Regions from separate parts of the Dermacoccus sp. PAMC28757 genome, predicted to be linked through region 2. Evidence: predicted binding sites of a transcription regulator. Region 2 holds the regulator's gene; each other region holds the start of a gene.
The links. Region 2 encodes LexA, which represses DNA repair genes until DNA is damaged. Its sites were predicted from a motif close to TCGAACANNTGTTCGA; they were not measured.

Region 1: a site for LexA is predicted at 4,841-4,856, ahead of H7F30_RS10010 (HNH endonuclease signature motif containing protein). Genes of this name have one in related genera too.
Region 3: a site for LexA is predicted at 8,002-8,017, ahead of H7F30_RS11970 (DUF6504 family protein). Genes of this name have one in related genera too.

The regions. Positions count from the first base shown of each region.
Region 1 is NZ_CP060292.1:2,080,086-2,090,708, forward strand. Features, by position in the region: gene H7F30_RS09990 (TIGR03085 family metal-binding protein) at 1-309, opposite strand, end outside; gene H7F30_RS09995 (ABC transporter ATP-binding protein) at 358-2,208, shown strand; gene H7F30_RS10000 (ABC transporter ATP-binding protein) at 2,205-3,980, shown strand; gene H7F30_RS10005 (CoA pyrophosphatase) at 3,985-4,596, opposite strand; gene H7F30_RS10010 (HNH endonuclease signature motif containing protein) at 4,866-5,900, shown strand; gene hisI (phosphoribosyl-AMP cyclohydrolase) at 6,076-6,540, shown strand; gene H7F30_RS10020 (anthranilate synthase component I) at 6,537-8,084, shown strand; gene H7F30_RS10025 (Trp biosynthesis-associated membrane protein) at 8,081-8,656, shown strand; gene H7F30_RS10030 (HGxxPAAW family protein) at 8,792-9,016, shown strand; gene trpC (indole-3-glycerol phosphate synthase TrpC) at 9,072-9,881, shown strand; gene trpB (tryptophan synthase subunit beta) at 9,878-10,623, shown strand, end outside.
Region 2 is NZ_CP060292.1:2,615,583-2,626,205, forward strand. Features, by position in the region: gene H7F30_RS12450 (McrB family protein) at 1-2,116, opposite strand, end outside; gene serA (phosphoglycerate dehydrogenase) at 2,313-3,509, opposite strand; gene H7F30_RS12460 (vitamin B12-dependent ribonucleotide reductase) at 3,680-6,601, opposite strand; gene nrdR (transcriptional regulator NrdR) at 6,675-7,136, opposite strand; gene H7F30_RS12470 (LysM peptidoglycan-binding domain-containing protein) at 7,384-7,797, opposite strand; gene lexA (transcriptional repressor LexA) at 8,064-8,783, shown strand; gene H7F30_RS12480 (Sir2 family NAD-dependent protein deacetylase) at 8,797-9,636, opposite strand; gene H7F30_RS12485 (LysR family transcriptional regulator) at 9,704-10,621, shown strand.
Region 3 is NZ_CP060292.1:2,503,688-2,514,310, forward strand. Features, by position in the region: gene H7F30_RS11935 (type IIA DNA topoisomerase subunit B) at 1-336, opposite strand, end outside; gene H7F30_RS11940 (hypothetical protein) at 622-822, shown strand; gene H7F30_RS11945 (DUF456 domain-containing protein) at 952-1,440, shown strand; gene H7F30_RS11950 (DUF3040 domain-containing protein) at 1,479-1,955, opposite strand; gene dinB (DNA polymerase IV) at 2,084-3,232, opposite strand; gene H7F30_RS11960 (DNA polymerase III subunit alpha) at 3,229-7,095, opposite strand; gene H7F30_RS11965 (SAV_6107 family HEPN domain-containing protein) at 7,101-7,550, opposite strand; gene H7F30_RS11970 (DUF6504 family protein) at 7,591-7,878, opposite strand; gene H7F30_RS11975 (polyprenyl synthetase family protein) at 8,118-9,206, shown strand; gene H7F30_RS11980 (Rv2175c family DNA-binding protein) at 9,233-9,607, opposite strand; gene H7F30_RS11985 (LysM peptidoglycan-binding domain-containing protein) at 9,727-10,623, shown strand, end outside.

The sequences.
Region 1 (10,623 bases), 540 kb from region 2:
GTACTCCTGCAGGTTCGCGCGCGCGTCGACCGCGGGGATGCGGAAGGGCGAGAACTCGTGCGGGCCGCGGCGCACCATGTCGACGAGGTCCTCGAAGGGACGCAGCGCGTAGCGCGCGCGGGTACGCTCGGCGAGGTCGCGTGCCTGGGGCAGAAGGATGCCGACGGCCTCCGGGCGACGCTCACGCATCGCGAGGTGGGCCAGGAGGTCCTTCACGGTCCAGCCGTCGCAGAGCGTCGGAGCGTCCGGTCCGATCCGTAGGGCGGTGTCGCAGAGAGCCTGTCGTTCGGCTTGGGCATAGTTCGGCATGGCGCAATGTTGTCACCCCCGCGACCGAGCGAGCAAAGGAACCCCCGCGTGAGTGCAGCCGACCTGGCCCCCGACGCGTCACCCGTTCGCGTCACCCTGGCAGGGTGCCGTGAGGAGTGGCGCTGGTTCGTCTTCTCCGTCCTCGGGGCGACCGGTTACGGCGTGCTCACCGTGCTCACCGCGTCCGTGATCGGCGGGCTCGTGGCGGACGTCGTCACGCCTGCCGTGCGCGAGGGCGAACTCACCGGCGCGATGGCCTGGCAGGTGGCCTGGCAACTCGGCGGCGTCGTGTTCCTCAACGTCATCGCCGTCATCGTGCGACGTATCGCCGCCGGCATCACGTACAACAACCTCATCGCCTCGACGCGGCGTCGGGTGACGCGCGCCTACCAGGACCTGCCGATGCGTTGGCACCAGGTACATCCCTCGGGACGTCTGCTCTCGCACGTGAACTCGGACGTCGAGACGATCTGGAACATCTTCCAGCCACTGCCCATGGCGCTCGGCGTCGCCATCATGCTGCTCTTCGGCTTCGTCTCGATCTTCCTCGTCGACGTCGTCCTGGGCTTCGTCGCGCTCGTCGTGTTCCCGCTGCTCATCGTCATCAACTACTGGTTCCAGATCGTCATGCGCCGTCGTGTCGAAGCATCGCAGGCGGCCCGCGCGCAGGTGAGCACCGTGGCCGACGAGAGCTTCGACGGCGCGCTCGTCGTCAAGGCGCTCGGTCGCGCCGACTCGGAGACCGCGCGACTCACGCGCTCGGCCGAGGAACTGCGTGATGCCAACATCCGTCTCGGACGGACCGAGGGCATCTTCGACCCGATGACGAATGCGTTGCCGACGCTCGGGTCGCTCGCCGTCGTCGTGGTCGGTGCCGAACGCGTGGCCTCGGGCTCGATCACGGCCGCTGACGTCGTTCAGGTCGCCTACCTCTTCAGCCTGCTCGCGTGGCCGGTGCGCGCCTTCGGTTGGATCCTGTTCAGCCTCCCACAGGTGGCCATCGGGTGGAAGCGCGTCAAGCCGATCCTCGACGACGCAGCCGATCTGCCGCCGCGCCGCCGGGAGGCGTCCCTGCCCGAAGGGCCGTTGGAGCTGCGGGCGCGCGGTGTCTCGTTCACGTACGAGGACGCCGACGCTCCCGCGCTCACCGGCGTCGACCTCGAGGTTCCCGCCGGCGGCTCGCTCGCCGTCGTCGGTGCGACGGGCTCGGGCAAGAGCACGCTCGCTCAGGTGCTCGTCGGGCTCACCCCGCCGACGGCCGGCGTCGTCGAGGTGGGTGGTCACGACATCGGTGGCGTGGCGAACCGTGAGGAGCGGGTGGCGCTCGCGACGCAGGACGCGTTCGTGTTCAACGAGTCGAGCGAGGAGAACGTGGCGCTGGGGCGCTCGGATCTCGGTCGCGGCGAGGTCGATCACGCACTCGACGTCGCGCACGCGGCGACGTTCGTCGAGGCCCTGCCGCACGGTCGGGACGAGGCGCTCGGTGAGCGTGGTTCGCGCCTGTCGGGCGGTCAGCGTCAGCGCATCGCGCTCGCACGAGTGATCGCCGGTAAGCCCGGTCTCGTCGTGCTCGATGACTCGACGAGCGCGATCGACCCCGCCGTCGAAGGCGACATCCTCACGTCGCTGCGTTCTGCGACCGAGGGCAGCACCACCGTCATCGTCGCGCACCGCCGCTCAAGCATCCTGCTCGCGGACCGCGTCGTGTACCTCGAGAACGGACGGGTGGCCGCCAGCGGCCGTCACGACGAACTCATGGCCGGCCACCCCGGGTACGCGGCGCTGCTCAGCGCGTACGAGGTGGAGGAAGCCGAGGGTGCTGCCCCTGATGCAGCCGACGCCGATGACGGGGACGATGCCGACGCATCCCACGCCGAGGCTGAAGGGGGCCGGGCATGAGCGCCGGCGCAACCAAGGTGACGAGCGACCGCGGCACCCTGCGGCGCGGGCTATCGCTCGCTCCGGAGATGACGAAGGGCTTCGGCTGGACGCTGTTGCTCGCGCTCGTGGCCACGTCGAGCCAGGTCATCGTGCCGTTGACGCTCCAGCGCGCCATCGACCACGGCATCCTCGCGCCGGGCGGGGTCGATCTCGGCGTCGTGCGGTGGACGTGTGCCCTCGCGGCCCTCGGCGTCGTCGTGGCGGGTGTCTGCTCCTACGTCATGAACGTCAGGCTCTTCCGCGCGTCCGAGCGGGGGTTGGCGACGCTGCGCCGCAAGGCGTTCGCCCACGTGCACGCCCTGTCGACGCTGACGCTCAACGCGTCCCGCCGCGGTTCGATGGTTTCGCGCGTGACGAGCGACGTCGACCAGATCTCGATGTTCGTCCAGCGCGGCGGCATGATGCTCATCGTCTCCATCGGGCAACTGCTCGTCGCGACGATCCTCATGCTCTGGTACTCGTGGCCGCTCGCCATCTTCGTGTGGATCTGCTTCCTGCCGCTGTTCTTCCTCCTGCGCTACTTCCAGCGGCTCGTCGGGCGCGCGTACGCCGTCGTCCGCGAGCGGGTGGCCGACATGCTGAGCACGATCTCGGAGTCCGTGGCCGGGGCAGCGACCGTCCGCCTGTTCGGTATTCAGCCGCGCACCCAGGAGCGCATGGACGATGCGATCGAGGCGCAGCGCAAGGCCGCCATCGGGGCGCAGATCCGTGCCGTGGGTGCGTTCGTGTCGGGCCAGGGCGTCTCCGGCGCCGCGCTCATCCTCGTCATCATCGCGGGTGCGTGGATGGGCGCCAACGGACACATGACGATCGGTGAGATCACCGCCTTCGTGTTCCTCACCAACCTCTTCACGCAGCCCGTTCAGACGGCCACCGAGGTCCTCAACGACCTGCAGAACGCTCTCGCCGGCTGGCGACGCGTCATCGAGTTGCTCGACACGCCCCTCGAGGTCGTGCCGCCGGCGCAACCGCAGACGTTGAACGCGGGCGCCAAGTCGGTGCAGCTCGACCACGTCGACTTCGCCTACTCGCCCGACGCCGACCTCGTGCTGCGCGACGTCGACGCGACGATCGCGCCGGGTACGAGTGTCGCCGTCGTCGGTGAGACCGGTTCGGGCAAGAGCACGCTCGCAAAACTGCTGACCCGCCTGGTCGACCCCACGTCGGGTGTCGTGCGCGTCGGTGGACTCGACCTTCGGGACGTCGATGATGCGTCGCTGCGCGAGGCCGTGGCGTACCTGCCGCAGGAGGGTTTCCTCTTCACCGGCACGATCGTCGACAACGTGCGCTTCGCGCGCCCGGACCTCGACGACGCGGGCGTCGAGCGCGCCTTCGTCGGGATCGGGTGCGAGGACTGGCTCGTCCGTCAGCCCGAGGGCGTGCGCACCGAGGTGGGCGCTCGCGGATCGCGGCTCAGCGCGGGGGAGCGGCAGATCGTCGCGCTCGCGCGCACGTATGTGACGGACCCGGACGTGCTCATCCTCGACGAGGCCACCTCGAGTGTCGACCCGTCGACCGATGTTGCCGTCGGCCAGGCACTCGACGAGCTGATGCGCGGCCGGACGAGCGTCGTCATCGCGCACCGCCTCGCGACGGCCGAGAAGGCCGACGAGATCTGGGTCATGGACGCCGGACGACTCGTCCAGCGCGGCTCGCACGTTGAACTCGTCGGCGCTGACGGACCCTACCGGCGGCTGCACGAAGGCTGGGTGGCCTCCCACGCGGAGTAGCGCGCTACTTCCAGGCGAACTTGGGCTGCTCGAAGTGGGCCACGCGCGTGCTGCGGCCCTGGAGAACGACTTCCCGGAACTGATGGAGGATCGCCGCCGTCGGCGCGTGGATCCAGTAGTCCTCGAAGGGCCACTGGAACACCGGCTCGCCCAGCCCACGCTGCTCGACGAACCGCGGTTCCGCGTCCAGTTGGGGGAGCGTGATCTCGTGGAGCACCGCAACCTCGGCCGGATTGAGCACCACCTCGTCGAGCACATCGCCGGCCCAGACGACGAACGGGCGGATGAGATAGCCCGAGCGGGTCGCGAAGTCATCGAGCCTGCCCAAGACTGCGTCGGCCGAAGCCGCAATGCCGAGTTCCTCGTGCAGTTCGCGGAGGGCAGCTTCCTGGGGCGTTTCGCCCGCGTCGATCCGGCCGCCCGGTAGCGCGAACTGACCGGCGTGGGCGCGGAGGCTGGGTGCTCGCTTCTCCATGAGAACGACCGGCTCGTCCGCCCTGTGGGCGATGACGACGCAAACCGCGGCCTCGCGCAGGGGGTTACCGGTGGCTTCACGAGGCTCGAAGGAGGAGAGCTGCTGCGCAATGTGCTGACGCAGGTCGTCGTCACGGGGCATGCGGGCGGCTCCTCTTCGGGTGACTCTGCTGGGTTCGGGCAGAACCCATCGTGGCGCATCGGGCGCTGGTTCGGGGCGCGCCATCGCCAGTGCGTCAGACACGCGCTTGGCCACTCCGGGAAACCGTTCACTAGTCCGCGGAACAGCGAGGCTCTGCGGCTAAAGGATGGGCGCTTGCGGGCGATGATCCTGTAGTCAGCGGCACGTGGGTCAGGGCGTTGGGTGCGCACTGACCTGACATGATTCGAACAAGTGTGCGATAATAGAGCATGGATCTGAGGTCGGTGACCGGTCGAGCGCGCTTCGCGACGGCCACGATCAACTCGGACGAACTCGACCACATCGTCGAACCGGAAGCCCTGGCCCGCGTCACTGACCTGGTGGAGAAGTTCGGTGCGCGCCGCATGGGCGGCAGTGCCGCGCGGCGGCACGTGCGGAAGCTCCTGCGTGCCCTGGGGCTCGCTCGGGAGGCTGACGAAGTGCTGGCCGACCGCGAGAAGGGTGTGTGGTTCGAACCGCACCTCGACATCGACTCACTCACCGAGATGCGTGTCGTCCTCGACACGGGCGACGCGCTGGCGCTGCACGCCGTCATCGAGGCCCGCGCCGAACACCTGCACGCCGGCTGGGGCGGAGGAGGGCTGCCGCCGTCGCGGGGTCGCTGTCGTGTCGATGCGCTGGTCGACCTGATGGTCGAGAACAGTTCGGTGCATGCTGCTTTCACGCTGCAAGTGCCGTTGGCCGCTGACTCGCCGCTCACTCAGTCCCTCCGGCGCGAGCAGTGCTCCACCATGCGTTTCGTCAGAGCGCTGCGTTCCTCACCAGGGGAGAGCTCTGCCTTCGCTGACGTCGACGTGCCAGGAATGGGTGTCGTGACAGGTGAGGCGCTCGCTCGGCTAGCCGCATCGATCGGAACGACGTTCGCGGTTCGCCTCACCCGCGATCTGGCTAACGGTCGCGTCGTGACAACCGGCACGCTGTCGCAGACGTACCGACCGCACGCCACAATGGCGGCCCTCGTCACCGATCGCGACGAGGTGTGCCGCTTCCCGTACGGCACGCGGCCCGGGGCATCTGCAGACCTCGACCACGTCATCCCGTTCGCCGAGGGCGGCGCAACCAGCGGGTCGAACCTCCAGAGCCTGTGCCGTCATCACCACCGCGCCAAGACGTTCGGCGGATACGCGGTGAGCATGGATGCCGAAGCCACATGCGAGTGGGAGTCGCCCACCGGCCGCCGCTGGCTGACCCGCCCCGGCGGAGCCACGGTGCCGCTGGAACCGCGCGCGGGCCGCGTCGCCTGAGCGTCGCTGTGGCGCAGCTGACGCAGTTCGGTTCACCTGACGCGTTTTGCGCCTGCTCAGACTGCGTCACGTGAACTAAATCGCATCATCTGCCCGCGTCGGCGCGGCGCCCTCACGCCCGCCCGGTGCCGCCAAGCACAGACGGGTTCTCGCTCCGGCACGTGCGGTTGGCACAATGGCACCCATGACTTCGACGCCCCTGCCCACCGAGATCGCCCAGCGGCTCAAGCGCGACGACTCGGGTCTCGTGGCCGCCATCGTCCAGGATGAGGCGAGTGGCGAGGTGCTCATGCTGGGCTGGATGGACGACGAGGCGCTGCGGCGCACGCTGAACGACGGGCGCGTCACCTTCTGGTCGCGCAGCCGTGGTGAGTACTGGCGCAAGGGCGACACGTCGGGGCATGCGCAGTACGTGAAGTCCGTCGCGCTCGACTGCGACGGTGACGCACTCCTCGTCCGCGTGGAGCAGATCGGTGCCGCCTGCCACACCGGCGCGCGCACCTGCTTCTTCACCGATCTGGACGCCACCGTCGGAGCTCCGACACACGCCACTGGCCCCGCCGCGGGCGCGATGTCGGAGATCGACCAGCACGACCTCAAGCCGACCCACGAGCAGCACCCCACGGAGGATCCCGCATGACGACGACGCCCAGCCTGGCCGCCGACCTCACCTGGGGCGCCACGTGGCCGAGCGCCGACGTCTTCACTCACCTCGCAACGGAACGCCGCGTCATTCCCGTCGTCCGACGCCTGCTCGCCGACGCCGAAACCCCGATCGGCGTCTACCGCAAGCTCGCGCGCGACGAGCCCGGCACGTTCCTCCTCGAATCCGCCGAGCACGGCGGCGTGTGGTCACGCTACTCGTTCATCGGCGCCGCGAGCCGCGCCACGCTCACCGAGCGTGACGGCGAGGTCGTCTGGCTCGGCGATGTGCCTACCGGCCTTCCGACGAGCGGCCTCGCCGTCGACGCCCTGCGCGAGAGCCTCGAACTACTCCACACCGAACGCATCCCCGGCCTGCCGCCCCTGACGAGTGGCCTCGTGGGCGCCATCGGCTACGACGCCGTGCGCCGCTGGGAGAAAATCGGCGACGATGCCGAGGACGCGCTGGGCATCCCCGAGGTGACGATGCTGCTCGCCACCGACCTGGCCGTCATGGACCACCAGGACGGCTCGCTCCTGCTCATCGCCAACGCGGTCAACTTCGACGGCCTCGACACCGGCGTCGAGGGCGCCTACGCGGACGCCGTTGCGCGCCTCGACGCCATGCAGCAGCGCCTCGGCGGCTCGGCACCCTCCACGGTCGCCGTGCCGCACACGCCCGAGCAGGACGTGCGCAGCACGCACACGCGCGAGCAGTTCCACGACATGGTCGAGGCCTGCAAGGAGGACATCCGCGCCGGCGAGGCGTTCCAGATCGTCGTCTCCCAGCGCTTCAGCGTCGACACCGACGCCGACGCGCTCGACGTCTACCGCGCCCTGCGTGCGAGCAACCCCAGCCCATACATGTACCTGCTGCGCCTGCCCCTGCCCGACGGCGGCGTCTACGACGTCGTCGGCTCGTCGCCCGAGGCTCTCGTCAAGGTGACTGGCGAGCGGGTCATCACCCACCCCATCGCCGGCTCGCGCCCGCGCGGCAAGACGCCGGAACACGACCGGGAGCTGGGCGACGACCTGCTGAACGACCCGAAGGAACGCAGCGAGCACCTCATGCTCGTCGACCTCTCGCGCAACGACCTGCAACGCGTCTGCGGCGCCGGAACCGTGGAGACGGTCGAGTTCATGAACATCCGCAACTACAGCCACGTCATCCACCTCGAGTCCACCGTCGTCGGCACGAAGCGCGAGGACGCCAGCGCGTACGACGTGCTCGAGGCCACCTTCCCGGCCGGGACGCTCTCGGGTGCCCCGAAGCCGCGCGCCATGCAGATCATCGAGTCGCGCGAAGGCTCACGCCGCGGCGTGTACGGGGGAGTGATCGGCTACTTCGACTTCGCCGGTGACGCGGACGCGGCCATCGCCATCCGCACGGCGGTGCTCAAGGACGGCGTGGCCCACGTTCAGGCGGGAGCCGGCGTCGTGGCCGACTCGGTGCCCGAGAGCGAATACCAAGAGACGATCAACAAGGCGGCGGCCGCCCTGCGAGCAGTTGCGACCGCCACCGGGATGGAGCCCATCCGATGAGGGACATCTCCTCGAAGCGCAGCGTCATCCTCCTATCGCTCATCGCGGGCGTCCTCGCGCTCATCGCCTCCGGACGCGCGTGGATCAACGGCACCCTCAACGACGGGGTCCTCTCGACGAACGCGGTCGACGTGACGGGCAACCAGGCGATCCCGGGGTACTTCGGAATCGCCCTCGTCGCGTGCGCGGGCCTGCTGGCCGCCGCGACCGCCGGTCGCATTGCGCGCTGGCCCGCCGGCGTCATCTCCTTGCTCGGTTCGATTGCCATGGTCGCTCTGACGCTGCGGACACTGCTCGACCCTGCCTCGGCCGTGAAGAGCCGCATGTCCTCCGTCACCGGCCACACCGGTGAAGCGGTGGCCCGCGGCGAATTCACCGTCTGGTTCTGGGTGGCCGTGTTCGCGGCGCTCCTCGCGCTGTTGTCCTCGGTGCTCGGCCTGCTCGGTCTGCGCCGCTGGCACGGTCTGTCGAGTCGTTACGAGGCGCCCGTCGACGGTGAGGCGCCCACGCGCTCCGAGGAGAGCGACTGGGATCTCATGTCGCGCGGCGTCGACCCGACCGATCGCACCTGAGCGACACGCGCCACACCCCGGGCTCGCACGAGCCGTGTGAGCCTGACAGAATGACCTGGAACACCTCGCCGCGCCCGTCGGATCCGGTACGAATCGGAACGACTCAGCGCGCCCTCATCAAGGAGAAGCCTGACGATGTCCGGAGACAGCCCCTACCTCGACCACGGTCACAGCGTCGCCGCGTGGACGGGCGTCACCATCTGCCTGATCGCCTCGCTCATCATCGCGGCCGGCGTCTTTTTCGGTAACGACATGCTTGCCATCGTCGGTGGCATCGTCTTCATCGCCGGCGGCCTCGTCGGCTGGGCCATGGGCAAGGCGAACAAGGGCAAGAAGAAGGGCCAGGCGAGCCACGCCTGACCCGTCCCGTGGACAACCCGTGAGGCCGTGGGCCTCACGATGATTGGATAAGACAGTGACCACTGTTCTCGACTCGATCATCGCCGGGGTCCGCGAAGATCTCGCTGAGCGCGTCCGCGTCAGGTCCCTCGCCAGCGTCGAAGCCGACGCTCGTGCGCAGGCACCGGCACGTGACGCGCTCGCGGCCTTTCGCGCCTCCAGCGAGCAAGGCCGCATCGGCGTCATCTCCGAGGTGAAGCGCTCCAGCCCGAGCAAGGGCGCGCTCGCCGAGATCCCGGACCCGGCGCACCTCGCGAGCGCATACGCCGACGGTGGCGCGACGGCCATCTCCGTTCTCACCGAGCAGCGGCGCTTCGGTGGGAGCCTCGCCGACCTCGACGCCGTTCGCGCGGCGGTCGACATCCCGGTTCTGCGCAAGGACTTCATGGTCGAGCCGTACCAGTTCTTCGAGGCCCGGGCGCACGGTGCCGACCTCGTCCTGCTCATCGTCGCCGCGCTCGACGACGCCCAGCTGCGCGACTTCCACGACATCACGCGCGAGCTCGGCATGACCGCCCTCGTCGAGGTCCACGACGCCGATGAGGCCGAGCGGGCTCTCGCGCTCGACGCGAAGCTCATCGGCGTCAACGCGCGCAACCTCAAGACGCTGGAGGTCCACCCCGAGGTCTTCGGCCCCATTGCGAAGACGTTGCCGTCGGACGTCGTCAAGGTCGCCGAATCCGGCATCTCCGGCCCGGACGACGCCCGTCGCTACGCCGAGGAGGACGCCCAGGCGCTCCTCATCGGCGAGGCGCTCGTCAAGAACGGCACCCCGCGTGAGGGGCTGGCCGACATCATCCGCGCCTGCGAAGGAGCCCTGGCATGAGCGAGAAGCAGGTTCGCCCCTCCGGTGAAGGGCTGGCCCCGGCGGGCCTCGGCCGTTTCGGCGCCTACGGCGGCCGCTACGTTCCCGAAGCGCTCGTCGCGGCGCTCGAGGAACTCGACGAGCACCGCCGCGCCGCGATGCAGGACGAGGCGTTCACCGCCGAACTCGCCGAACTGCAGCGCAGCTACACGGGCCGCCCCAGCATCCTCACCGAGGTGCCGCGGTTCGCCGAGCACTGTGGCGGTGCGCGGATCTTCCTCAAGCGTGAGGACCTCAACCACACGGGCTCGCACAAGATCAACAACGTCCTCGGCCAGACGCTGCTCGCCAAGCGCATGGGCAAGACGCGCGTCATCGCCGAGACGGGGGCGGGCCAGCACGGCGTCGCGACGGCCACGGCCGCGGCTCTCATGGGGCTCGAGTGCGTCGTCTACATGGGCAAGGTCGACACGGAGCGCCAGGCGCTCAACGTCGCGCGCATGCAGTTGCTCGGCGCCAAGGTCGTGCCTGTCGAACACGGCAGTCAGACGCTCAAGGACGCCGTCAACGAGGCGTTCCGCGACTGGGTGGCGAACGTCGAGCACACCCACTACGTGCTCGGTACGGTGACGGGCCCGTACCCGTTCCCCGAGATGGTGCGTGACTTCCACAAGGTCATCGGCGAGGAAGCCCGTGAGCAGATCCTCGCGGAGACCGGACGCCTGCCCGACGCCATCTGCGCGTGCGTCGGCGGCGGCTCGAA
Region 2 (10,623 bases):
CGATGGCGCGCTTGGCGGGGTCCGGCTGGAGCGCGGCGGCGAAGCGCTGAGCCATGAACGTCTTGCCGGTACCGGGCGGGCCGTAGAAGATGACCTGCTTCTTGTCCTTGAGCAGGCCGTCGATCTCGCGGACGAACTCCTCGTCGACGAGCAGGTCGTCGGCGGCCTCGGCGAGCAGGTCGCGCTCGGGGTCGATGCTCGACTCACCGGTGCGCAGCAGCCAGTGGGCGAACTGGGCCTGACCCCACGGATCGGCGGGCAGGAGGGGCTCGAGCTTGGCACGCAGGCGATCGCCCGCGAGGACGTGCAGGCGTCCGCGCGAGAGCTCACGGCGGCGCGGCAGCGACACGTCGAGGGCCTGCGCCATGGCCACCTTGCCATCGCGTCCGGCCATCGCGTAGACGGGCAGGTAGCGGTGCGGGTGCGCGATGGCGAGAAGCTTCATGACGACGGACTCGTCGAGTGCCACGTCGTCGGAGTTCGTGGGCGCGAGGGCCGCGTCGATGCGGTCGGCGTCGTCGCCTTCGCCCCACAGCAGGTGCGTCAGGGTGCGCGAGAGGTTCTCCAGGCCCTGCGCATCGAGCGCGGCGAGGCGGGCGTCGAGGACCGAGTGCGTGCCGGTGGGGCCGTATGCTCCCCCGGCGACGATGCGCCGGAACGTCGCGAGGTCGAACGCCGCGAGCGCCTCGGGCTCCAACGACGCGGCGAACTCACGGCGTCGTTCGATGTGCCACTGGTCGCGCTCGGCCGGGTACGGACGCTCGGCGAGGAACGTGCGCAGGGCGACGGCGAGTTCCTCGTCGACGCCGGCGCCGCGTGTGTCGGCGCCACGCATGATGTCGACGAGCGGCATGAGACGGCGAACCGTCTCCTCGATCTCGTCGCCGAAGTCGATGCGTCCCACTCCTTCGGGATGCGGGAACCAGCGCCCCACGAAGACGTCGCCGCCCTCGTAGGTGTCGCCCGTCGGACGCAGACGGTCCGACGACGAGGTGGGCGCCACATGAATGAACTCGAGGCCTTCGGGTAGGGCACCGTCGAGGCGCGTGCCGAGCGCTTCGTGACGCGCGGAGCTCGAGGCGCCCTCCCACCCGGAGACCAGACCGACGGCGATGCCGGAGCGCGTGAGCCAGACCCGGATGCCGGGTGCGCCACCGCTGCTCGCAGGCAGCAGCCACGTCGTGTGCGAGTCACAGCGGTACGCGGCGCGTGCCGTCGTGTCGGTACGAGTCTGCAGGCTCGTCTCCGCGAGGTCGACGCCGGTGACACGCTCGAGCGCCTTGTGCAGGGTGCGCGCGACGAGAGCGGCGTGACCACGCAGCTGCAGCGCAAGGGAGGCAGCGCGTGCCTCGTCCTCGGCGGCGGCGTAGCCGACACCGGGGGTGTACGTGGCGTGCAGGCGAGCGGCTTCCTCCGTGAGGGCGGGCAGTGCCTCGCCGAAGCCGACGAACGAGGGGTCGTCACCGAGGTGGCTGACGACACGCTGGGCGATGTGCGACTGCCCGGGCGCGAAGGCACGTGCGAGGTCGACGAACGCGACGTAGCGCTCCGCGTGGGTGAGATGACGCCCCATCCATCCCAGGGTCTGGAACGTGTCCGATCCACCCGGCCACAGGATCGGCCAGTCGGCCTCCGTGTCCGTGGCCCACATGAGCGACAGCACCGACGGAATGCGTGAAAGGTCCGGGCCTGCTCCCCCCACGGTCTCCTCGACGAGACGGATCGCGGCCGTGGCTTCGTCGTAGGACGTGGGCGTGTGCAGCGCCCAGGCAAGTGCCGCCTCGAGTTCACTGCGTCGGCCCTCACAATGGGCAACGACGCGCGGCAGCCAGTGCCGTGCCAGCGACACGGCAGCCGAGTACGGGCCGGGACGAGCGGCCCACTCCTCCAGACGGGACGTGAAGAGGTCGACGTTCGGCGAGCGCATCATGTCGGCGATGAACTCACGCGCCTCGCCGCACCGCACGGGAGCGAGGGCGTCGAGCTGGTGCCAGGACCCGACGAACACCGGATCCGCTTCGGCCCGAGCTCGCATGAGGTCGAACGTGCTCGCCCACCGGGCGAGGTCGAGCCGACGCTGAGCGGCTTCCGCTGCGTCAGGCTGCGGCGCGTGCACGTCCATCGGCTACCTGTCGTCCGTTCGTCGTGAAGGCTTCGTACGCGGCCTCGAGGTGAGGTCTCGTCACCGAGGCAGCGGAATCCATCCTACGTCGCAGCACGACATGGAACGCCCGTCCGACTCCTCCGGTCCTCGGGCGTTCCCCGGGCGCTTCGCCGCACGGCGGAAGGCCCGGGGCGCCTCGTCAGGCTCCTCAGTTGACGACGCGCAGACGGATCGTCTCCGGCATCGACCGCAGCTGGTCGAGCAGCGCCTCGGGCAGCTGGGAAACGACGTCGGTGACGACGTAGCCGCTCTCGGCCGAGGTGTCGAGCATCTGGCCCTCGATGTTGACGCCGTGCTCGGCGAGGATGCCGTTCATCCGGGCCAGGACGCCGGGGAGGTTCTGGTGGAAGTGGATGAGGCGGTGCTGGCCGGGACGCTCGGGCAGGTTGAGCGAGGGCAGGTTGACGTTGAGCGTCGTCGAACCGCGCTGGATGTAGTCGCGCAGCTTCGCGGCGACGAAGCGACCGATGTCCTCCTGCGCCTCCTCGGTCGAGCCGCCGATGTGCGGGGTGAGGACGACGTTCGCGAGGCCCTGCAAGGGCGAGTTGAACGGTTCGCCCTTCGACTTGGGCTCCTCGGGGAAGACGTCAACGGCCGCACCGGCGATGTGACCGGACTCGAGGTGCGTCTTGAGCGCGTCGTAGTCGACGACGAAGCCGCGCGAGAGGTTGAGGAACAGCGCCCGCGGACGCATGGCTGCGAACTGCTCGGCGCCGAAGAAGCCGGCGTTGCCGGAGCGACCGTCGACGTGGAGCGTGACGACCTCGGCGACCGACAGCAGCTCCTCGAGGGAGCTGCACCGCGTGGCGTTTCCGAGCGCGAGCTTGTCGTCGGTGTCGTAGAAGTAGACCTTGAAACCGAGCATCTCGGCGACGACGGACAGCTGGGAACCGATGTTGCCGTACCCGACGATGCCGAGGCGGCGACCGCGCACCTCGTGGCTGCCCTTGGCGTCCTTGAACCAGACTCCGTCGTGCAGCGCGCGGTCCTTCTCGGTGAGACGGCGGGCCATGATGATGATTTCGGCGATGGCGAGCTCGACGACCGAGCGCGTGTTGGAGAACGGCGCGTTGAACACGACGACGCCCTTCTGCGCTGCCACGGCGAGGTCGATCTGGTTCGTGCCGATGCAGAAGGCTCCGATGGCCTCGAGGCTCGGCGCGTTCTCGAGGACGCGGGCCGTCACCTCGGTCTTGGAGCGGATGCCGAGCAGCTGAACCCCCTCGAGCGCCTCGATGAGCTCGTCCTCGTCGAGAGCCCCGACGCGGGTCTCGACCTCGAAACCGGCATCACGGAGCAAGGACTCTCCGAGGGGGTGGACGTTCTCGAGCAGCAGTGCCTTCACAGGGAGAGTTCCTTTCCGGTGTGGCGGTTGCGCCCGCCAATGAGATCGCGGGCTGCTCACATCATGAGACAGCACCGGGCGCCGCGGACGCCGACGCATCTCACGAAATAAGACGAGCGCGGGGCGCCGCCCCGAAGGACGACGCCCCGCACTCGATCAGGGCTGAGCGATCAGCTGCAGCCGGAGGTGCTTCCGCAGCCCTCGCAGACGTAGCAGGAGCCGGCGGGACGCATCTTCGTGCCGCAGGTCATGCACATCGGGGCGTCGGCTGCCTTGCCCTGGAACTTCTCGATGAGCTCGGCCGAACTGTGGATCTCGGAGCCGACCTCACGGGCGGAGGCCGCACCGGAACCGGACTTCACCTCGTCGGCGTGCTCCTCCGTGGAGGTGGCAGCTGCCGGACGCTCACCGCGTGCCGCCGCCGGGGCGACGGACTGCGAGTTGGACTCGGCGTCGAACGGCTCGTCGTCGCTCTCGGTCGGCGTGTAGGAGCCGGTCTCGAGCTGGCGAGCGCGTTCCTCGGCTGTGTGGATGCCCATGAAAGAACGCGTGTCGAAGTCGAGGTAGTCGAGCGCCAGGCGGCGGAAGACGTAGTCCATGATCGACTGCGCCATACGCACGTCCGGGTCGTCCGTCATACCGGCCGGCTCGAAGCGCAGGTTCGTGAACTTCTCGACGAACGTCTCGAGCGGCACGCCGTACTGCAGGCCGATCGACACGGCGATGGAGAACGCGTCCATGACACCGGCGAGCGTCGAACCCTGCTTACCGAACTTGAGGAAAAGCTCACCGAGATCGCCGTTCTCGTACGTGCCGGCGGTGAGGTAACCCTCCGCGCCACCCACGGCGAACGACGTCGTCTGCGACGAGCGACGCTTCGGCAGGCGCTTGCGCACGGGGCGGTACTCGACGATCTTCTCGACCGGCGTCTCGGCGACGGTCTCCGTGGCCGTCGCGGGCTCGGAGCTCTTCTCGTTCTTGCCCGACGAGAGCGGCTGGCCGACCTTGCAGTTGTCACGGTAGACGGCGATGGCCTTGAGACCGAGCTTCCAACCCTCGAGGTGCACCTCGGCGATGTCCTCGACCGAGGCCGACTCCGGCAGGTTGACCGTCTTGGAGATAGCACCCGACAGGAACGGCTGGCAGGCGGCCATCATGCGGACGTGGCCCATCGGGGAGATGGCGCGCGCACCCATGGCGCAGTCGAAGACCTCGTAGTGCTCCGGCTTGAGGCCGGGAGCGTCGATGACGTGGCCCTTGTCGGCGATGTGCTCGACGATCGCCTCGATCTGCTCTTCCTGGTAGCCGAGCTTCTTCAGCGCGCGCGGAATCGTCTGGTTGACGATCTGCATCGAACCGCCGCCGACGAGCTTCTTGAACTTCACGAGCGAGAAGTCCGGCTCGATACCGGTGGTGTCGCAGTCCATCATGAAGCCGATGGTGCCGGTGGGCGCGAGGACGGAGGCCTGCGCGTTGCGGAAGCCGCCCTTCTCACCGTTCTCGACGACGTCGGCCCAGGCCTTCGTCGCGAGCGCGTGGATGTCGCTGGCCATGGCGCCCATGTCCTTGTGCGAGGCGAGCTCGTCGTTCGCGGCACGGTGCTTGCGCATGACGCGGTTGTGAGCGTCGGCGTTGCGGGCGTAACCGGCGTACGGTCCGACGACGGAAGCCATCTCGGCGGAGCGCTTGTAGGCGGCACCCGTGAGCAGCGACGTGATGGAACCGGCCAGCGCACGGCCGCCGTCCGAGTCGTAGCCGTGGCCGGTGGCCATGAGGAGCGCACCGAGGTTGGCGTAACCGATGCCGAGTTGGCGGTAGTCGACCGTCGTCTTGCCGATGGACTCCGTCGGGAAGTCGGCGAAGCAGATGGAGATGTCCATCGCCGTGATGACGAGCTCGACGACCTTCTGGAAGGTGACGGCGTCGAACGTGTCGTCGTCCTTGAGGAACTTCAGGAGGTTGAGCGAGGCCAGGTTGCAGCTGGAGTTGTCGAGCGACATGTACTCCGAGCACGGGTTGGACGCCGTGATGCGGCCCGTCTCCGGGTTCGTGTGCCACGCGTTGATCGTGTCGTCGTACTGCACACCCGGGTCGGCGCACTCCCACGCGGCCTTGTTGATCTTGTCGAACAGCTCGCGGGCGTCGACCGACTCGATGACCTCACCCGTGTCACGGGCACGCAGGCCGAAGGTTGTGCCGTCCACGACGGCCTTCATGAACTCGTCGCTGACACGAACGGAGTTGTTCGCGTTCTGGTACTGCACGGAGACGATGTCGCGGCCACCGAGGTCCATGTCGAAACCGGCGTCACGCAGCGCACGGATCTTGTCCTCCTCGCGCGCCTTCGTCTCGATGAACTCCTCGATGTCCGGGTGGTCGACGTCGAGGACGACCATCTTGGCCGCACGACGCGTGGCGCCGCCGGACTTGATGGTGCCTGCCGAGGCGTCGGCGCCGCGCATGAACGAGACCGGGCCGGAGGCGGTGCCACCGGAGGACAGCAGCTCCTTCGAGGAACGGATACGCGAGAGGTTGAGGCCGGCACCGGAGCCGCCCTTGAAGATGAAGCCCTCTTCCTTGTACCAGTTGAGGATCGAGTCCATCGAGTCGTCGACGGACAGGATGAAGCACGCGCTGACCTGCTGCGGGCTCGCCGTACCCACGTTGAACCACACCGGCGAGTTGAACGAGAAGACCTGGTGCAGCAAGGCGTACGTGAGCTCGTGCTCGAAGATCTCGGCGTCGGCGTCGGACGCGAAGTAGCCGTTGTCCTTGCCGGCCTTCGTGTACGTGAGCACGACGCGGTCGATGAGCTGCTTGAGCGACTTCTCGCGAGCGTCCGACCCCAGCGCGCCACGGAAGTACTTCGTCGTGACGATGGTGGAGGCGTTGAGCGACCAGAAGTCGGGGAACTCGACACCACGCTGCTCGAAGATCGTCTCGCCGGTCTTCCAGTTCTGCTGGACGACGTCACGCAGCTCCCAGGTCACCGCGTCGTAGGGGTGGACGCCCGGGGTGGTGAAGATCCGCTCGATCGTGACGCCGTTGTTCCGGCGACCCGACTTGGCTCGAGCCTTCGTGGTCTCGGTCATGACCGCATGCCTCCTGGCACTTCTCGTGGGTTTGGTGTGGTGTGTCGTGAAGTAGGGGGTGAGTCTGTGGAGCTCAGCCGGCGTCGCGCAGAGCGTGCCTGCGCAGGTCGGCGACGGCGTCCTCGAAGTCAGTCAGTGACTCGAAGGCCTGGTAGACGGACGCGAACCGCAGGTACGCGACGTGGTCAAGTTCGCGCAGCGGGCCGAGGATCTCGATGCCGACATCGTGGGCGTCGATCTCCGCAGCCCCCTTGGAGCGGATCGACTCCTCCACCTGCTGAGCGAGGACGGCGAGCTGATCGTCGGAAACCGGGCGGCCCTGGCAGGCCTTGCGCACGCCCGACATGACCTTGTCGCGAGAGAAGGGTTCGCTCACACCGGAGCGCTTGACGACCGTGAGGCTCGCGGTCTCGACGGTGGAGAAACGCTTGCCGCAGTCGGGGCACTGGCGGCGACGCTTGATGCAGGTGCCGTCCTCGGTCGAACGGGAGTCGACCACACGGGAGTCGGCGTTGCGGCAGAAGGGACAGTGCACGTGCCACGCCTCTCGATCGCAGGATTCCACCGCCTCGTGACGGTATGAACCCCAACACCGGCATCGCGGGAACTCTTCCGCAAACAACCACATGTTGGGGGCATTAGGGCGCCTGTGCCCTACATCTAGGAATCCTAGGTTGCGTTGGCGACCGCTCGCAACCGTGTCGGCAAACCCGGCGCACCAACCCCAGCAATGACGCGGAAAAGATGTGCGGCTCGCCCCAGCGACACGCCGAGGGGGCCGCTCAGCCTGCCGGAACGAGAATTCGCTGGCCGGCCTGAACGTGCATCGAGCTCATGTTGTTGGCCTCCTGGATGGCCACCACACCACGGTCGTTACGCAAGGACGGCAGCTCACGAGCGGCGATCTGAGAAAGGGTCTCCCCGTCCTTCACCGTGACCGACGTCGCGCCACCGGCAGGGTTAGCTTCGGCCACGGCCTTGGCCGCAAGGAGGCCACCGCCGACGAGAATCAGAAGCGCCAGAAGGGCAGCGAAGCGACGGCGAGCGAGAACGGCACGACGCGTCAACGGGGCGCGCCGCGCGCTACGACCACCCTCGAGGGAATCGACGACCGCAGGCCCCGACGGAACGAGGTGCAGGTGACGACGGGGGCTCGGCGCGACCGCCGGGACGTCCAGACTGGGCACAGCACTCATGTTCATTCCTCCTGACTCGGCGCGGATGCATCGAACATCCGTGCGATAGAACAACTGTACGACACAAACGTTCGAAAGCAAGGCCGTCGGCGGCGTGTTTCTCGTACATGTTTGCGAAAACTGTGTACGGTGGTGCCTACGTTGATCCCGAACGCTCACACCGAATCAGCGGCCACCGACAACCCCGGAATTCCGGGGAGAATCAGGGCTCCGCACCGAGGTCCGCGTCCGCGAGATCACTGTTTTCGTCGATGTGAGGAGACGCCATGGGTGAGGTCCACTCCATGAACAACCGCGCGAAGGGCAAACTGACCCCGCGCCAGCAGAAAGTGCTCACCGTCATCCGGCGCTCGGTCGACGAGCGCGGTTACCCGCCGAGTCTGCGCGAGATCGGTGAGGCCGTCGGGCTGACGAGCCCGAGCTCCGTCGCACACCAGCTCGCCACGCTCGAGCGCAAGGGTTACCTGCGTCGCGACCCCAACCGCCCTCGCGCCATGGAGGTCGTCTCCCCCGACGACGGCGCCGACACCCGCGGTTACCGCGGAGGCACCTCGGTGCGTGCAGCGTCCGAGAGCACGTACGACGAGACCGACTCGGGCAACGAGCGTCCGCAGGCCTCCTTCGTCCCCGTCGTCGGACGCATCGCCGCCGGCGGGCCGATCCTGGCCGAGCAGGCCGTCGAGGACGTGTTCCCCCTCCCCCGTCAGATCGTCGGTGACGGCGAACTGTTCCTGCTCAAGGTTGTCGGCGACTCGATGATCGAAGCCGCCATCTGCGACGGCGACTGGGTCGTCGTGCGCCAGCAGCCGGAGGCGTCCAACGGTGAGATCGTGGCTGCGCTGCTCGACGGCGAGGCCACCGTGAAGACGTTCAAGCGCACGAACGGCAAGACGTGGCTCCTGCCCGCGAACGAGAACTACGAGCCGATCGACGGCGACGAAGCCAGCATCATGGGCAAGGTCACGGCGGTGCTGCGCAGCGTCTGACTCTCGCCCACCCTCACGTCGTCGCGTTCGCCTCGGTCTGCACCTGCAGGCCGAGGCGTTCGCATGTCGCGGTGAGGGTGGCACCAAGCGGTTCGTGCAGCACGAGATCGGCGCGCTCCGAACCGCGCATGCTTCCCAGACCGACCAGGGCCACGGGCTTGCCCGCCTTGAGCCCGGCCGAGACGAACCGGAAGCCCGACATCACCTTGAGCGAACTTCCGAGAACGAGAACCGCCCGTGACAGTTCGAGCTGCGCGTAGCAGTGCTCAACCGTCGCGGTGGGCACGCTCTCGCCGAACATCACGACGTCGGGCTTAACGACGAGCGAACCACAGTGCGGACAGGCCACGAGGACGAACGCATCCTCTGCACTCCGGGCAACCTCGGCGTCTCCGTCGGCCAACAGGGCCACGTCGCGCGGGAGGTTCGGGTTGGCGTCGCGGATGCGCCCCTGGAACTCGGCTCGATTCGAGCGGCTGCCGCACTCGACGCACTGCACCGAGGAGAGCGAACCGTGCAGTTCGAGGGCGTCCGCTCCGGAGGCCGCATGAAGACCGTCGACGTTCTGCGTCACGAGGTGTTGCACGAGACCTGCGCGCTGCAAGGCTGCAACAGCGTGGTGGCCGCCGTTGGGCCGAGCCGCGGCGAAACGTTCCCACCCGACGGCGCTGCGAACCCAGTAGCGTCGGCGCGCGTCGTCCCCGCTGAGGAACTGCTGGAACGTCATGGGAACCGTTCGGCGGGTGCCGTCAGGCTTGCGGTAGTCGGGAATGCCCGACTCGGTCGAGAGACCCGCCCCGGTGAGCACGAACAGGTCGCCCTGCGCGACGAACTCCGCCAACTCTGCAGTCACAGGTGGCCCCTCATTCGACAATCGATAGAAACTACAACATCCGATAACGCCGGGTTATTCTCTACGGATGATCGACGCCGCCGGCCTTCGGGTCATGAAAGCCATTGCCCAGGAGGGTAGCTTCACCGCTGCCGCTGCTTCCCTGGGCTACTCCCAGCCTGCCGTGTCCCAGATGGTGCGCCGCTTGGAGGACAAGACGGGCACGGCTCTCGTCGAGCGCCTCGGACGTTCGGTGCGTCTGACCGAGGCGGGCCACGTGCTCGCCCGCACAGCCACTCCGGTGCTCGCCGCTCTCGAGGCGGCGGAGGGCGAAGTGGCCTCGATCGCCGGCCTGAGGGCGGGACGAGTGCGCCTCATGGCCTTCCCCTCGGCCTCGTCGACCGTCGTCCCACGAGCGCTGTCGCTCGTCAAGCAGCGCTACCCCGACGTTCAGGTCACCTTCGCGGAAGCGGAGCCGCCGGAGTCACTCGCGGCGCTTCGGGCGGGAGATTGCGATGTTGCAGTCGCGTTCTCCTACGACGGCGACGAGATCGCGGCACACGCGGAGGATCTCGAGGGGCTCACCACGCTCGACCTGCTCGAGGACGAGGTGCGCCTCGCCGTACCGGCCGATCACCCGTTCGCCGGAAGGGGCTCCGTGTCGATGGAGGAGCTCGAGTCCGCGTCGTGGATCGCCGGATGCCCGCGCTGCCGGGGCCACCTGCTCTCGCTCGCCACCTCGGCGGGTTACACCCCTGACGTCGCGTTCGAGACCGAGGACTACGTCACCGTGCTCGGACTCGTGGCCGAGGGGTTGGGCGTGGCCCTCATCCCGGAGCTCATCCTGCGTTCGACCCAGCACCCCCGCGTGGCCACCATCGCCATCGAGCCGGCGAGCCGTCGTTCGGTTCAGGCTGTCACCACGCCCGACCTCCAGCGTGTGCCGGCGGTCAAGGCCACCCTCGACGCGCTGCGGGAAGCAACCGACGCTCTGCCGAACCTGTAGCC
Region 3 (10,623 bases), 110 kb from region 2:
GTACGAACCGCCGCCGAACTTACCGCCGGCGTGCAGCTTCGTGAAGACGACCTCGACACCCGAAAGGCCCGTGCGCGGCTCGATGTCCACGGGGATACCGCGGCCGTTGTCGCGCACCTCGACGGAGCCGTCGGGCATGAGGATGACCTCGATGCGGTCGCAGTAGCCGCCGAGCGCCTCGTCGACCGAGTTGTCGATGATCTCCCACAGGCAGTGCATGAGACCGCGCCCGTCGGTGGAACCGATGTACATGCCCGGGCGCTTGCGTACGGCCTCGAGCCCCTCGAGCACCTGGAGGTGACGAGCGGTGTAGGTCTGGTTCTCTCCTTGCGACACCTGGGAATCTCCTTGAAGTTCGCGGGGGACGCCGCAGACGGCGCACCCGTCACCGTACCCGAAAATCCGCGGGTTTCCGGGCCGCCACGCGGTGATCCGACGCTCACTCACTGCGCACCTGCGGCGTCGACCGAATCACAACGATGTGGCTCAGGAGTCGGAATTGGGCTTCTCGGGAATGTCCGCCCGTGACAGACTGTTGTCGATTCCGAGAAACGATGCTTCGGGCATCGTTCGTAGGACGCCGCTGGTGCCCTTTCAGGGCATCCCGACGAGAGGATCGATATGACCACGACGATGGAACACACGATGACGGCCGCTGACCGCTGCGATCGCTGCGGAGCCCAGGCCTTCATCAAGGCGGTCATGTCGGGTGGACTCGAACTGCGCTTCTGCGGCCACCACGGCCGCGAGCACCTCGACAAGCTCAAGGAGGTCGCCGTCGAGGTCATCGACGAGACGCCCCGCCTGAGCGAAGAGGTCTGAGCAGCACACTCCCGCTGACGCCGAACGGCCCCGGTCACCCGCCAAGGGTGCCGGGGCCGTTCGCGTGCCTGCACGCGGCGGGCGTTCTTACTGGTTCGGCTCCCGGCTCTGCTGAGGGATGATGGGCCCATGGAACTGACGACGACGATCATCGCCGCACTCGTCATGGCGGTCGGCATCGCCGGTCTGATCGTGCCCGCGCTGCCCGGCCTTCTGCTCGTGCTGGGCGGGGTGCTCATCTGGGCGCTCGGCAACTCCGGCCCCACCGCGTGGACGGTGTTCGGCATCGCGTGCGTCCTCGCTGCGATCGGCTACGTCGTCCAGTACGTCGTGCCTGGCCGCCACCTGGGCCGGGCCGGCATCCCGAAGCGCGGTAGCCTCGTCGGCGTGATCTTCGGCGTCATCGGCTTCTTCGTCATTCCGGTGATCGGCCTGCTCGTCGGCTTCGTGCTCGGCGTTTTCGTGGCCGAGATGGCCCGTCAGCGCCGCACGGACGAGGCGTGGCGCTCGACGAAGGTGGCCGTCAAGGCTGCCCTCATGTCGGTGGGAATCGAACTGCTCGCGGCGCTGATCATTGCCGTCGGATGGGCCTGCGTGGCCATTCCGATGGCTCTGTGACTGGCCTGTGACGAGGCGTCCCTACCAGCCAGGCGTCCCTACCAGCCCTGGCTCTCGCGGCGACGACGATCCCAGCGCTCTTCGAGACGTTGCATGAAGCCGCTGTTGCTCGCGCCGCGAGCGGGCTTCGCCTTGGCCTTCCCGGAGCCCGGGAATCCACCCTGGACGCTCGGGAAGCTGCGTCCGGCACCGCCCGAGCCGCCGGCGCGCTGCGCTGACGAGGAACCGACGACGTGCAGGTCAGGACGCTGGTCGGAATCCGTACCGACCGCGTAGGTGACGCCGAAGACCATGCCGAGGAAACCGATGGCGCCCAGCCAGGTCTGACGGGTGGTGACGGCCAGAACGACGAGCGCGAGACCCGCCGCGAGGGCAAGCACACCGAGCAGGACACGACGGCGACGTCGTGCGCGGTTCGGGTCGGAAACCATGGTCGACGCGAACTTCGGGTCCTCGGCGGAAAGCTGCGCCTCCAACTCTTCGAGAGCGCGCCGTTCCTGTTCTGACAACGGCATGGGAGCCTCCGGTTCGACACTCGCGGCGCATGGTGCGCCACGCATGGTGTGCTGGCATTGTCTCGTTCATTTGTAGCACTTCGGGACGTTACGCGTGGCCACCCGCGAGGGGGCGAAGAACCGACCGCTCATCCCACGAGACTCGCTGGCCTCACGATGCCCGCGCCGAACCGCGCGCTGGCGCGGTCGACGGCGCGATCGGCCTCCTGCCAACCGAACTCGCGCTCCCCCAGCTTTCCCTGCCGAGAGGTCAGACGTCGATCGGTGAGCCCCTGCACCCGCACCCCGATGAGGCGGATGCGGGCCCGCTGCAGCCCGAGGGCGTCGAAGAGCTGGGCGGCCACGGCGTAGACCTCCCGGCTGACGTCGGTGTGCTCGCTCAACGTGCGCGACCGCGTGATCGTCGTGAAATCGGAGAAGCGCACCTTGAGCACCACCGTGCGTCCGGCCACCTCGGCCGAACGCATACGCGCCGCGACGCGGTCGCTCAGCTTGAGCAGGTGCCGCTTGATGAGCACAGGATCGTCGAGATCCTCACCGAACGTCTCGTCCGAACCGATGCTGCGCTCCGGCTCGTGCGGCACGACCCGACGTTCGTCGTGGCCCCACGCGAGGCGGTGCAACGTCATACCGCTCGCCTGCCCGAGGGAACGCACGAGCGTGCGCTGCGGCAGGTGCGCGATGTCGCCGACGGTGCGCAACCCCAACGTGTGCAGCTTCTCCTGCGTCGAGGCACCCACGCCCCACAGCGCCTCCACCGGCAGCGGGTGGAGGAAGTCGAGCACCTCATCCTGACGCACGAGACGCAGCCCGTCCGGCTTAGCACTCGTCGAGGCCAACTTCGCGACGAACTTCATCGGCGCCACCCCGACCGAACACGTGATGCCCTGCTCGTCGGCGACGGCGTCACGCAACTCGTGCCCGAGCGCCGCCGCAGACTCCGGCCCGTTGCAGACGCCGCCGACGTCGAGGAACGCCTCGTCGAGCGAGATCGGTTCCACGAGCGGCGTGACCTGCGAGAACAGGTGCATGATCGAGCCCGAGATCTGCGTGTAGAGGTCGTAGTCGGGCGCGAGGACGACGGCGTCGGGGCACAGCCTGCGCGCACGCCCCATCGGCATACCCGAACTCACCCCGCTGCGCCTGGCCTCGTAGGTGGCCGAGAGCACCACGCCCCGCCCGGCGCCGCCGACGATGACGGGCTGACCGAGCAGATCGGGGCGCTCGATGAGGGACGCCGACGCGTAGAAGGCGTCCATGTCGATGTGCAGGATCATCTGCCCCACCCTCCTGAACTTCCGGGGCTCGCGTGCCACAGCGACCGCGGAGCCTCACCCTGACCGGGAAGGTGCGCGCGACCTCCCGAGACCGTCTCGCCGGCCGGTTTGATGTCGGCGTACGGCGACTGTTTGAACCCTGAGGAGTGCACGAGCATCCGACGTCCGCGAGCGCCGCCGACACCTTCTGCGTCCGGTGGGGCGACGCCGACAAGGCTGCTCACGCCGTCAGCACCCGCCTCGCTCCACGCCTGCCACACCACCGTGAGATCCCACGCGCCGGTGGCCCGGATGGAGACACCGTGTGGTCCGGTACGCCGCACGACACCGCGCACGAGGAGCATCCACGAGTGGAAGACGGTGTCGGCGTACGGCCCCTGGACGTCTTCGAAGAACGTGGCGTCGGCGGGGCCGGTGCCGTCGTCGAGCGTGAGGAAGATGACGCGGCGCCCCGAACGCACCGGCGGGGTCTGCGTGGCCACCTTGATCCCCGCGCACCACACCTCCTGCCCACCCCGCAGGTTCACGAGATCGGACGCAGCGCTGAGGCCCAGGTGACGCAGCATCGGCGCATAGAACTCCATGACGTGACCGCTGACGTCGAGACCGAGGATGTCGAGCTCGGCACGCACCTTCTCCGCCGGCGTGAACTCGGGCAGGCCCGAACCCTCACCGTCGACGGCTCCGTCGACGAGGTCGAGGACGAGTTGAGCACCCACCGGATCCTTCGCCCCGGGGCGGCGCCCCTGCGCCTGCGCCCTGGCGGCTTCCACCGGGTCGAACGTGAAGAGCCCAGCCTCCCCTGGCGCTTCGCCGGCACCTGGGCTCGACGCACTCCTCTCGTCTACGTTGCTCGACGACGGCTTGGTCACGAGCACCTTCTGCCCGCGCGGACGCCCCCGCGATGTACCGCGCAGGTGCCAGCGCTCGAGATCTTCCAGTTCGAGCAGGAGGTCGCGTCGGGTGAGAGCGCCTCGCCCTGTGCGAGCACCGAAGCCGTACAGGCTGTCGAAGGCGCCGACGAGAACGAGACGTTCGACGCTCGTTCGCGTCAGGCCGGCCCGGTTCCACACGTCGCTCAAGCTCGAGTAGGGCTGCGCCGCAACGAGGGTCTCGATCTCCCGCTCGCTCATGCCCTTGACGTCGGCGAACCCGATGCGCAAACCGAGCTTTTCGGAAGCCTCCGCGCTCGGGTCCGGTTCGTCGGAGCCCGGGCCGTCGGGGAGACCGACCGAAGCACCAGCATCGTTGTCACTGCCCTCCTCGGCGCTGCCGCTCACCCGCTCCACCCGGTACTCGCCCCGCGAGGCGTTGATGTCAACACCGAGCACGGGCACACCGAACGTGCGAGCGTCGGCGAGGATGAGCCGCTTGGGGTACATGCCCGGGTCGTGCGTGAGCACACCCGCGACGAACGCCGCGAGGTGATGGGTCTTCAACCACGCCGACTGGTAGGTGGGCAGCGCGAACGCTGCCGCGTGAGCCTTGCAGAAACCGAAGGACGCGAAAGCCGCGAGCACCGCCCAGATGCGTTCCCGCTCGCCGCGCGTGTACCCGCGGGCCTTGGCCGCAGCACGCCACCACTCCCCGATCTTCTCCTGCCCTGTGGGCGAGCCCATCGCCCGACGCACCTCGTCGGCCTGGGCGAGCGTCACCCCCGTCGTCTCGGCGACGATGCGCAACACCTGCTCGTGGAAGACCACGACGCCGACCGTCTCCTCCAGCGCCGGCCGCAGGCTCTCGTGGAGGTACTCCGGCTCACCCCAACCCTGACGCACCCGCAGGAACGGGTTGATCATGTCGCTCTTGACCGGGCCGGGGCGGAACAGCGAGATGTCGATGATGAGGTCTTCGAAGGCCTCGGGAGCGAACTTGCCGATGAGTTCACGCTGCCCGGGCGACTCGATCTGGAAGCACCCCAGCGTGCGCGTCGAGCGGATGAGGTCGAACGTCGCCTCGTCGTCGAACGGGACGCACGTCTCGTCGTCGAGGTCGACGACGACGCCTTCGACCCTCTTGATCTCGGCCACGGCGTGCGCCATCGCCGACTGCATTCGGATACCGAGCACGTCGAGCTTGAGCAGTCCGAGGGTCTCGACGTCGTCCTTGTCGAACTGGCTCATCGGGAAACCGAGCCAGCTCGCCTCCATCGGCGTGCGATGGCCGAGTTGCGCGTTCGACAACACGACGCCGCACGGGTGCAGCGCGACGTGCCGCGGCAGACCGTCGAGTCGCTCGACGAGGTCGAACAGTCGCTCCAACTCGCTCGAGGCGAGACCGCGAGCCCGCAGCTCCGGCAACTCCTCGATGGCCTGGCGCGCATTGCGCGCGGCGATGTGCGGAAAGGCCTTCGCGATGACGTCGACGTCGGCCGGCGGCATACCGAGCGCAGCGCCGGCGTCACGGATGGCGTGACGCACCCGGTAGGTCTCCGCCATCGACACACACGTGACCCGCTCGCCGCCGAAGCGCTCCATGATGCGTTCGTACATCTCGGTGCGCCGCGCCGATTCCACGTCGATGTCGATGTCGGGCAGTGACGCCCGAAGCGGCGTGCAAAAGCGTTCCATGAGCAGGCGGTGCCGGATCGGGTCGACCCCGCTGATGCCCAGCAGGTAGTTGATGAGGCTGCCCGCGCCCGAACCGCGAGCAGCGACGCGCACACCGGCGTCACGGATGAGATCGCACACGATGGCCACCGTGAGGAAGTAGGTCGGGTAGCCGAGGTGGCGCACGACCTCGAGTTCGTCGTCGAGTCGCTCTTCGACGGCGGCGTACTCGGTTGCCGAGAGGTGGCCGTAGCGAGCGGGCAGCGCGGCGCGGCAGCGCTCGGCCAGAGCGCGCTGGGGGTCGACGCCGTCCAGGTCGAGCACCTCCGGTTCCGGAAGATGAACTGCACCGATGCCGATGTCGTGGAACGGATGCTGCACGCAGAGCTCGGCCAACCGTGACGTCGCGCCGACGAGGTCGAGGGCCGCGCTCTCGTCGCCCGCAGCCTGCGCGAGTTCACGTGCGATCTCGAGCATCTCGCTCTCGGGGAGCAGATGCCCTCGCGTGCTCGTGCGGTCGAGGTGCCGCAGGTCGAGCGCCACCATGCGCCGCGCCGCGTCGAGCAGATCGGCGGTGACGGCCTCGTCGGCGTCCGCGTGCCTCACCCAGCCGGTGAGCACCGCGGGCACACCGCACACGCGCGCCAACGCCCACAGGTCGAGCGCGTGCCGTCTGCTGGCCGGCGTGCCCGGCGCCCCGTCGTGACAGGCCACCTCGACTGCGAGCGCCCCGTGCGGCAGCGCAGCACGCCACTGCTTGAGCAGCTGCTCCGCCGCGGCAGGACGTTCGGCGAGCAGCGCCTGCCCGACGTCGGAGGCCGGGCCGAGCAGTACGGTGAGCGCCGGGGCGCTGTTGCCCCTGCCCACCTCCTCGACGGTGACGAACCGCGCGATCCGTTCACGCGACGTGCGCGCGGCACTGCGCTCCCCGACGAGGTGAGCGTCCGTGACGAGACGGCACAGCTGCCCCCAACCGACGCCCTTGGCGAGCCCGCTCGCGGCGCCGCGAGCCAGAACGGTGACGCGAGGCCCCCGGTCGTCGACGGCTGCCCCGCCCTTCGCCGGGGTGCGCCGCGGGCGGGACGAGTTGGCCGGCGTCGGTGGCTCGAGCGCCAGGTCGACGCCGACGACGGGTTCGATGTCGTGATCACGGCAGGCCTCGACGAACTTCACCACGCCGTAGAGACCGTCACGGTCGGTGAGCGCCAGACGCTCGTAGCCCAACTCGTGTGCGCGCTCGACGAGATGCTTCGGCGGTGTGGTGCCGTAGCGCAGCGAGAAGGACGACGCGACGTGCAGGTGGGTGAACTGCACCGACCTCACCCCACCGCGACGGGGGTGAGCCGCAGCGCCGAAGCGTCGGCGGCAGGCAGACCGACATGGACGAGCACGGTGTCGAGGAAAAGCTGGGCCTGCCGGACGAGGTCGTCGGCCTCCCGCACACTCACCCCGGCACCGCCACCCTGGGCGACGGCGCTGCGCTTACCGCACTCAGTGAAGAAGCTCGCCCACTCCCCGAACTCCGGGCGCTGGCGAGCCAGCGCCTCCCACGCACTGCGCGGGCGTGAACCGAGCGAACGCGGCGCCACCTGAGCCAGAAGGGCGGCAGCCGCCCGCAGCGCAGCCAGTTGGGCCCTCGCGTAGCGCTCGGACGTCGTCGTGGCCGAGCAGGCCTCGATCAGGGCAGCGCGCGAACGGCCCAGAAGGTCGAACAGATCACCGGTGAGTGCTTCCGCGGGCGCACCCGGACCCATTGCCGTCGTCGTCATGACATCTCCCTCTCGCTGCACACTTCGTCGAACCTGCACGTCAGTCACTGAGCCGCTCGAGCGACCACCCGGAGCGCGCGTGCGCCAGGTCGAACACCCCGAGGCTCGGGCTCGCCCCCGCACTCGCCTCGACCCGCCACACCCGACGTTCGGCGTCGTACACGCCCTGCTCCCCCATCGGCAGGCGCCACCACGGCGTTGCCTCACGCCAGCTCTCGAGCACCCCCGCGACCCGATACCGGCGCCCGCGCCAGACGAAGGCCTCGGGCGCGCTCGCCTCCCCCGTGTCCACTGTGGTCACCTCGACGTTCTCGGCGTATCCGCGCATCCCGCCACCTCACTTCACTCGGGCGACGACTGCGTCGTCACCGCCGGATGTTTCGCTGTGGCTGTGACGGTGAGCGACGACGCAACGAACGTCGGAACAACGGCACAGCACAAGCCCGTTTTTTCGAACTCATGTTCGATATGGTGACACTAGAACGCCCCGGCGACAACCCCCAGATTCCGCGGAATCGGAGCGACCGCGTAGGCTCGGTGGAAGTCGCTTGCCGGAAGGATCGAGACGTGCCCAACTCCGCGGACGCATCGCAGTTGCTCGAACGCATCCAGCGCACCGTCGACGCCGAAGTCGCCCACCAGCGCGAGGTTCTCGCCCCCCTCGGCGACGAAACCGATCTCATGGTCGACGCCATCGCTTCCCTGCTCTCCGGCGGCAAGCGCGTGCGTGCGTCGTTCCTCTACTGGGGCTACCGCGCCGCCGGCGGCGCCGACAGTGACGCCCTCGTGCGCGCCAGCGCGTCGATGGAGCTCTTCCAGGCCGCCGCGCTGCTGCACGACGACGTCATGGACGCGAGCGACACCCGCCGCGGCATGCCGGCTGCACACCGGGCCATGGCGAGCGCCCACCGCGAGCGCGGCCTCACCGGCGACGCCGACCGCTTCGGCGAGGCCGGCGCCATCCTCGCGGGCGACCTGTGCCTCACCTGGGCCGACGAGATGTACGCGACGAGCGGTCTACCCGCCGACGAGGTTCTTCGCGGACGCCGGGTCTTCGACCTCATGCGCACCCAGCTCATGGGCGGGCAGTTCCTCGACGTCCTCGAGGCCGTGCAGAACTGGGAAGGGCTCGCCACCGACGAGCGCATCACCCGCGCTCTGCGCGTCATCCGGTACAAGAGCGCGAAGTACACGATGGAGCACCCCCTGCTCATCGGTGCCACCTGCGCCGGCGGCGACGACGCCACTCTCGAAGCCCTCTCGCGCTACGGTCTCGCCCTCGGCGAGGCCTACCAACTGCGCGACGACCTGCTCGGCGTCTTCGGCGACCCGGCACAGACGGGCAAGCCGGCCGGCGACGACCTGCGCGAAGGCAAGCGCACCGTCATCGTCGCTCACCTGCTCGACGACCTCTGCGCCGACGACCGCGCGTTCTTCGACACCCGATTCGGCCACGACGACCTCGACACCGACGAGATCGAGCGCTTCCGCGCGCTCGCGGTGAGCACCGGCGCCGTCGACGCCGTGGAGCAGCGCATCACTCAGGGGGCCGACGAAGCGCGCACCGCGCTCGAGTCGCTCCGCGAGTCGATGCCGACCGAGGCGTTCGCCGCCCTGCACGACTTCATCGGGACGACCACCGCTCGCTCCAGCTGAGCCGCCGCGCCGTCAGGGCAGCAACGTCAGAACGCCTCTTCCATGGCACGCTTGCGCACCTCGGCCTTGCGGCCCGCACGCAGCATGTCGATGGGAGCGCCGTCGATCGGCAACGTCTCGTCGGGCGTACACAGCCAGCGAATCGCTTCCTCGTCGCTGAACCCCGCGTCGGAGAGCACCGTCACCGTGCCCATGAGAGGTGTGACGACCGCACCGTCCTGAACGAAGGACGCCGGCACCGCAACGACATTGCGCTCCCCCACGCGCGCGGCGATGATCTCGCGATCGGCGATCATCTGACGCACCTGGCGCAGCGACATGCCCAGCTCCTCGGCGAGGTCGGGCACGGTGAGCCAGTCACCGACAAGTGCTTCGAGTTCCGTGTGCGTTGCGTCATCCACGACCCCAAGATTGCCAGACGGGAACGCACTACCGCATGTCGGCACCGCACCGGGGCGAGCTTCACCCCTTCGGGCGCGCCTTCGCAGGACGAGCCACGTCACCACCTAGCGTGTGAGCCATGCCTCTCACCTACGACGTCCCCGTCGCACTGCACGCGGCGCCGCCTGCGCACGTTCAGCCGGGCCGAGCTCACGCGCAGTTCGTCAAGGGAGCCGCGAAGAGCAGCCCTGCTGCGAAGAAGAAGCCGACCCGCAAGGTCAAGAACGTCACGATCCGCCCCGGGGACTCGGTTTACGCCATCGCGCGAACCCACTCCTCGAGCGTCGCGGCCATCGTCAAGGCGAACCCGAAGATCGAGTTCCGTCGTCTCGTGCCGGGCACCGTCCTCAAGGTGCCGGTCCCCGCCTCGGCCCCGAAGGCGACGAAGCCCGTCAAGAAGCAGCCCGTCAAGAAGCAGCCCGTCAAGAAGCCGTCGAAGGCCACGAGCGCGAAGCCGGTCAAGAAGCCCGCAGCAAAGCCAGCGAAGGCGCCGGCGAAGAAGCCCACGAAGAAGGCCGTTCGTCGCACGAAGAGCGTCACCGTGCGCCCCGGCGACTCGCTCTACACGCTGGCCCAGCGTCATCACGCGAGCCTGGCAAGCGTCATCAAGGCGAATCCGGGGCTCGACGCGCGTCGTCTCCACGTCGGGTCTCAGGTCAAGATCCCCGTTGCCGGTGTCACCTCCGCCGCGAAGCCGGCAAAGAAGCCCACCACGAAGCCTGCTCGCAAGCCCACCTCGAAGGCACCTGCCGGTGGCTACGCACCCAAGCCGACGCACGTCGTCAAGTACGCCGGCACCTCTGCGGCACGGCGCTACCCGGCCGCCGCTGTCGCCTCGGGTGATCGTCACCGTCAGCAACTCGCGCAGGCGAACCTGCCGAACCAGGCCCAGATCCGTTCGATGATCGTCGCCACCGCCAAGCGCTACGGGGTCGACCCGACGCTCGCCCTCGCCATCGGCTGGCAGGAATCGGGG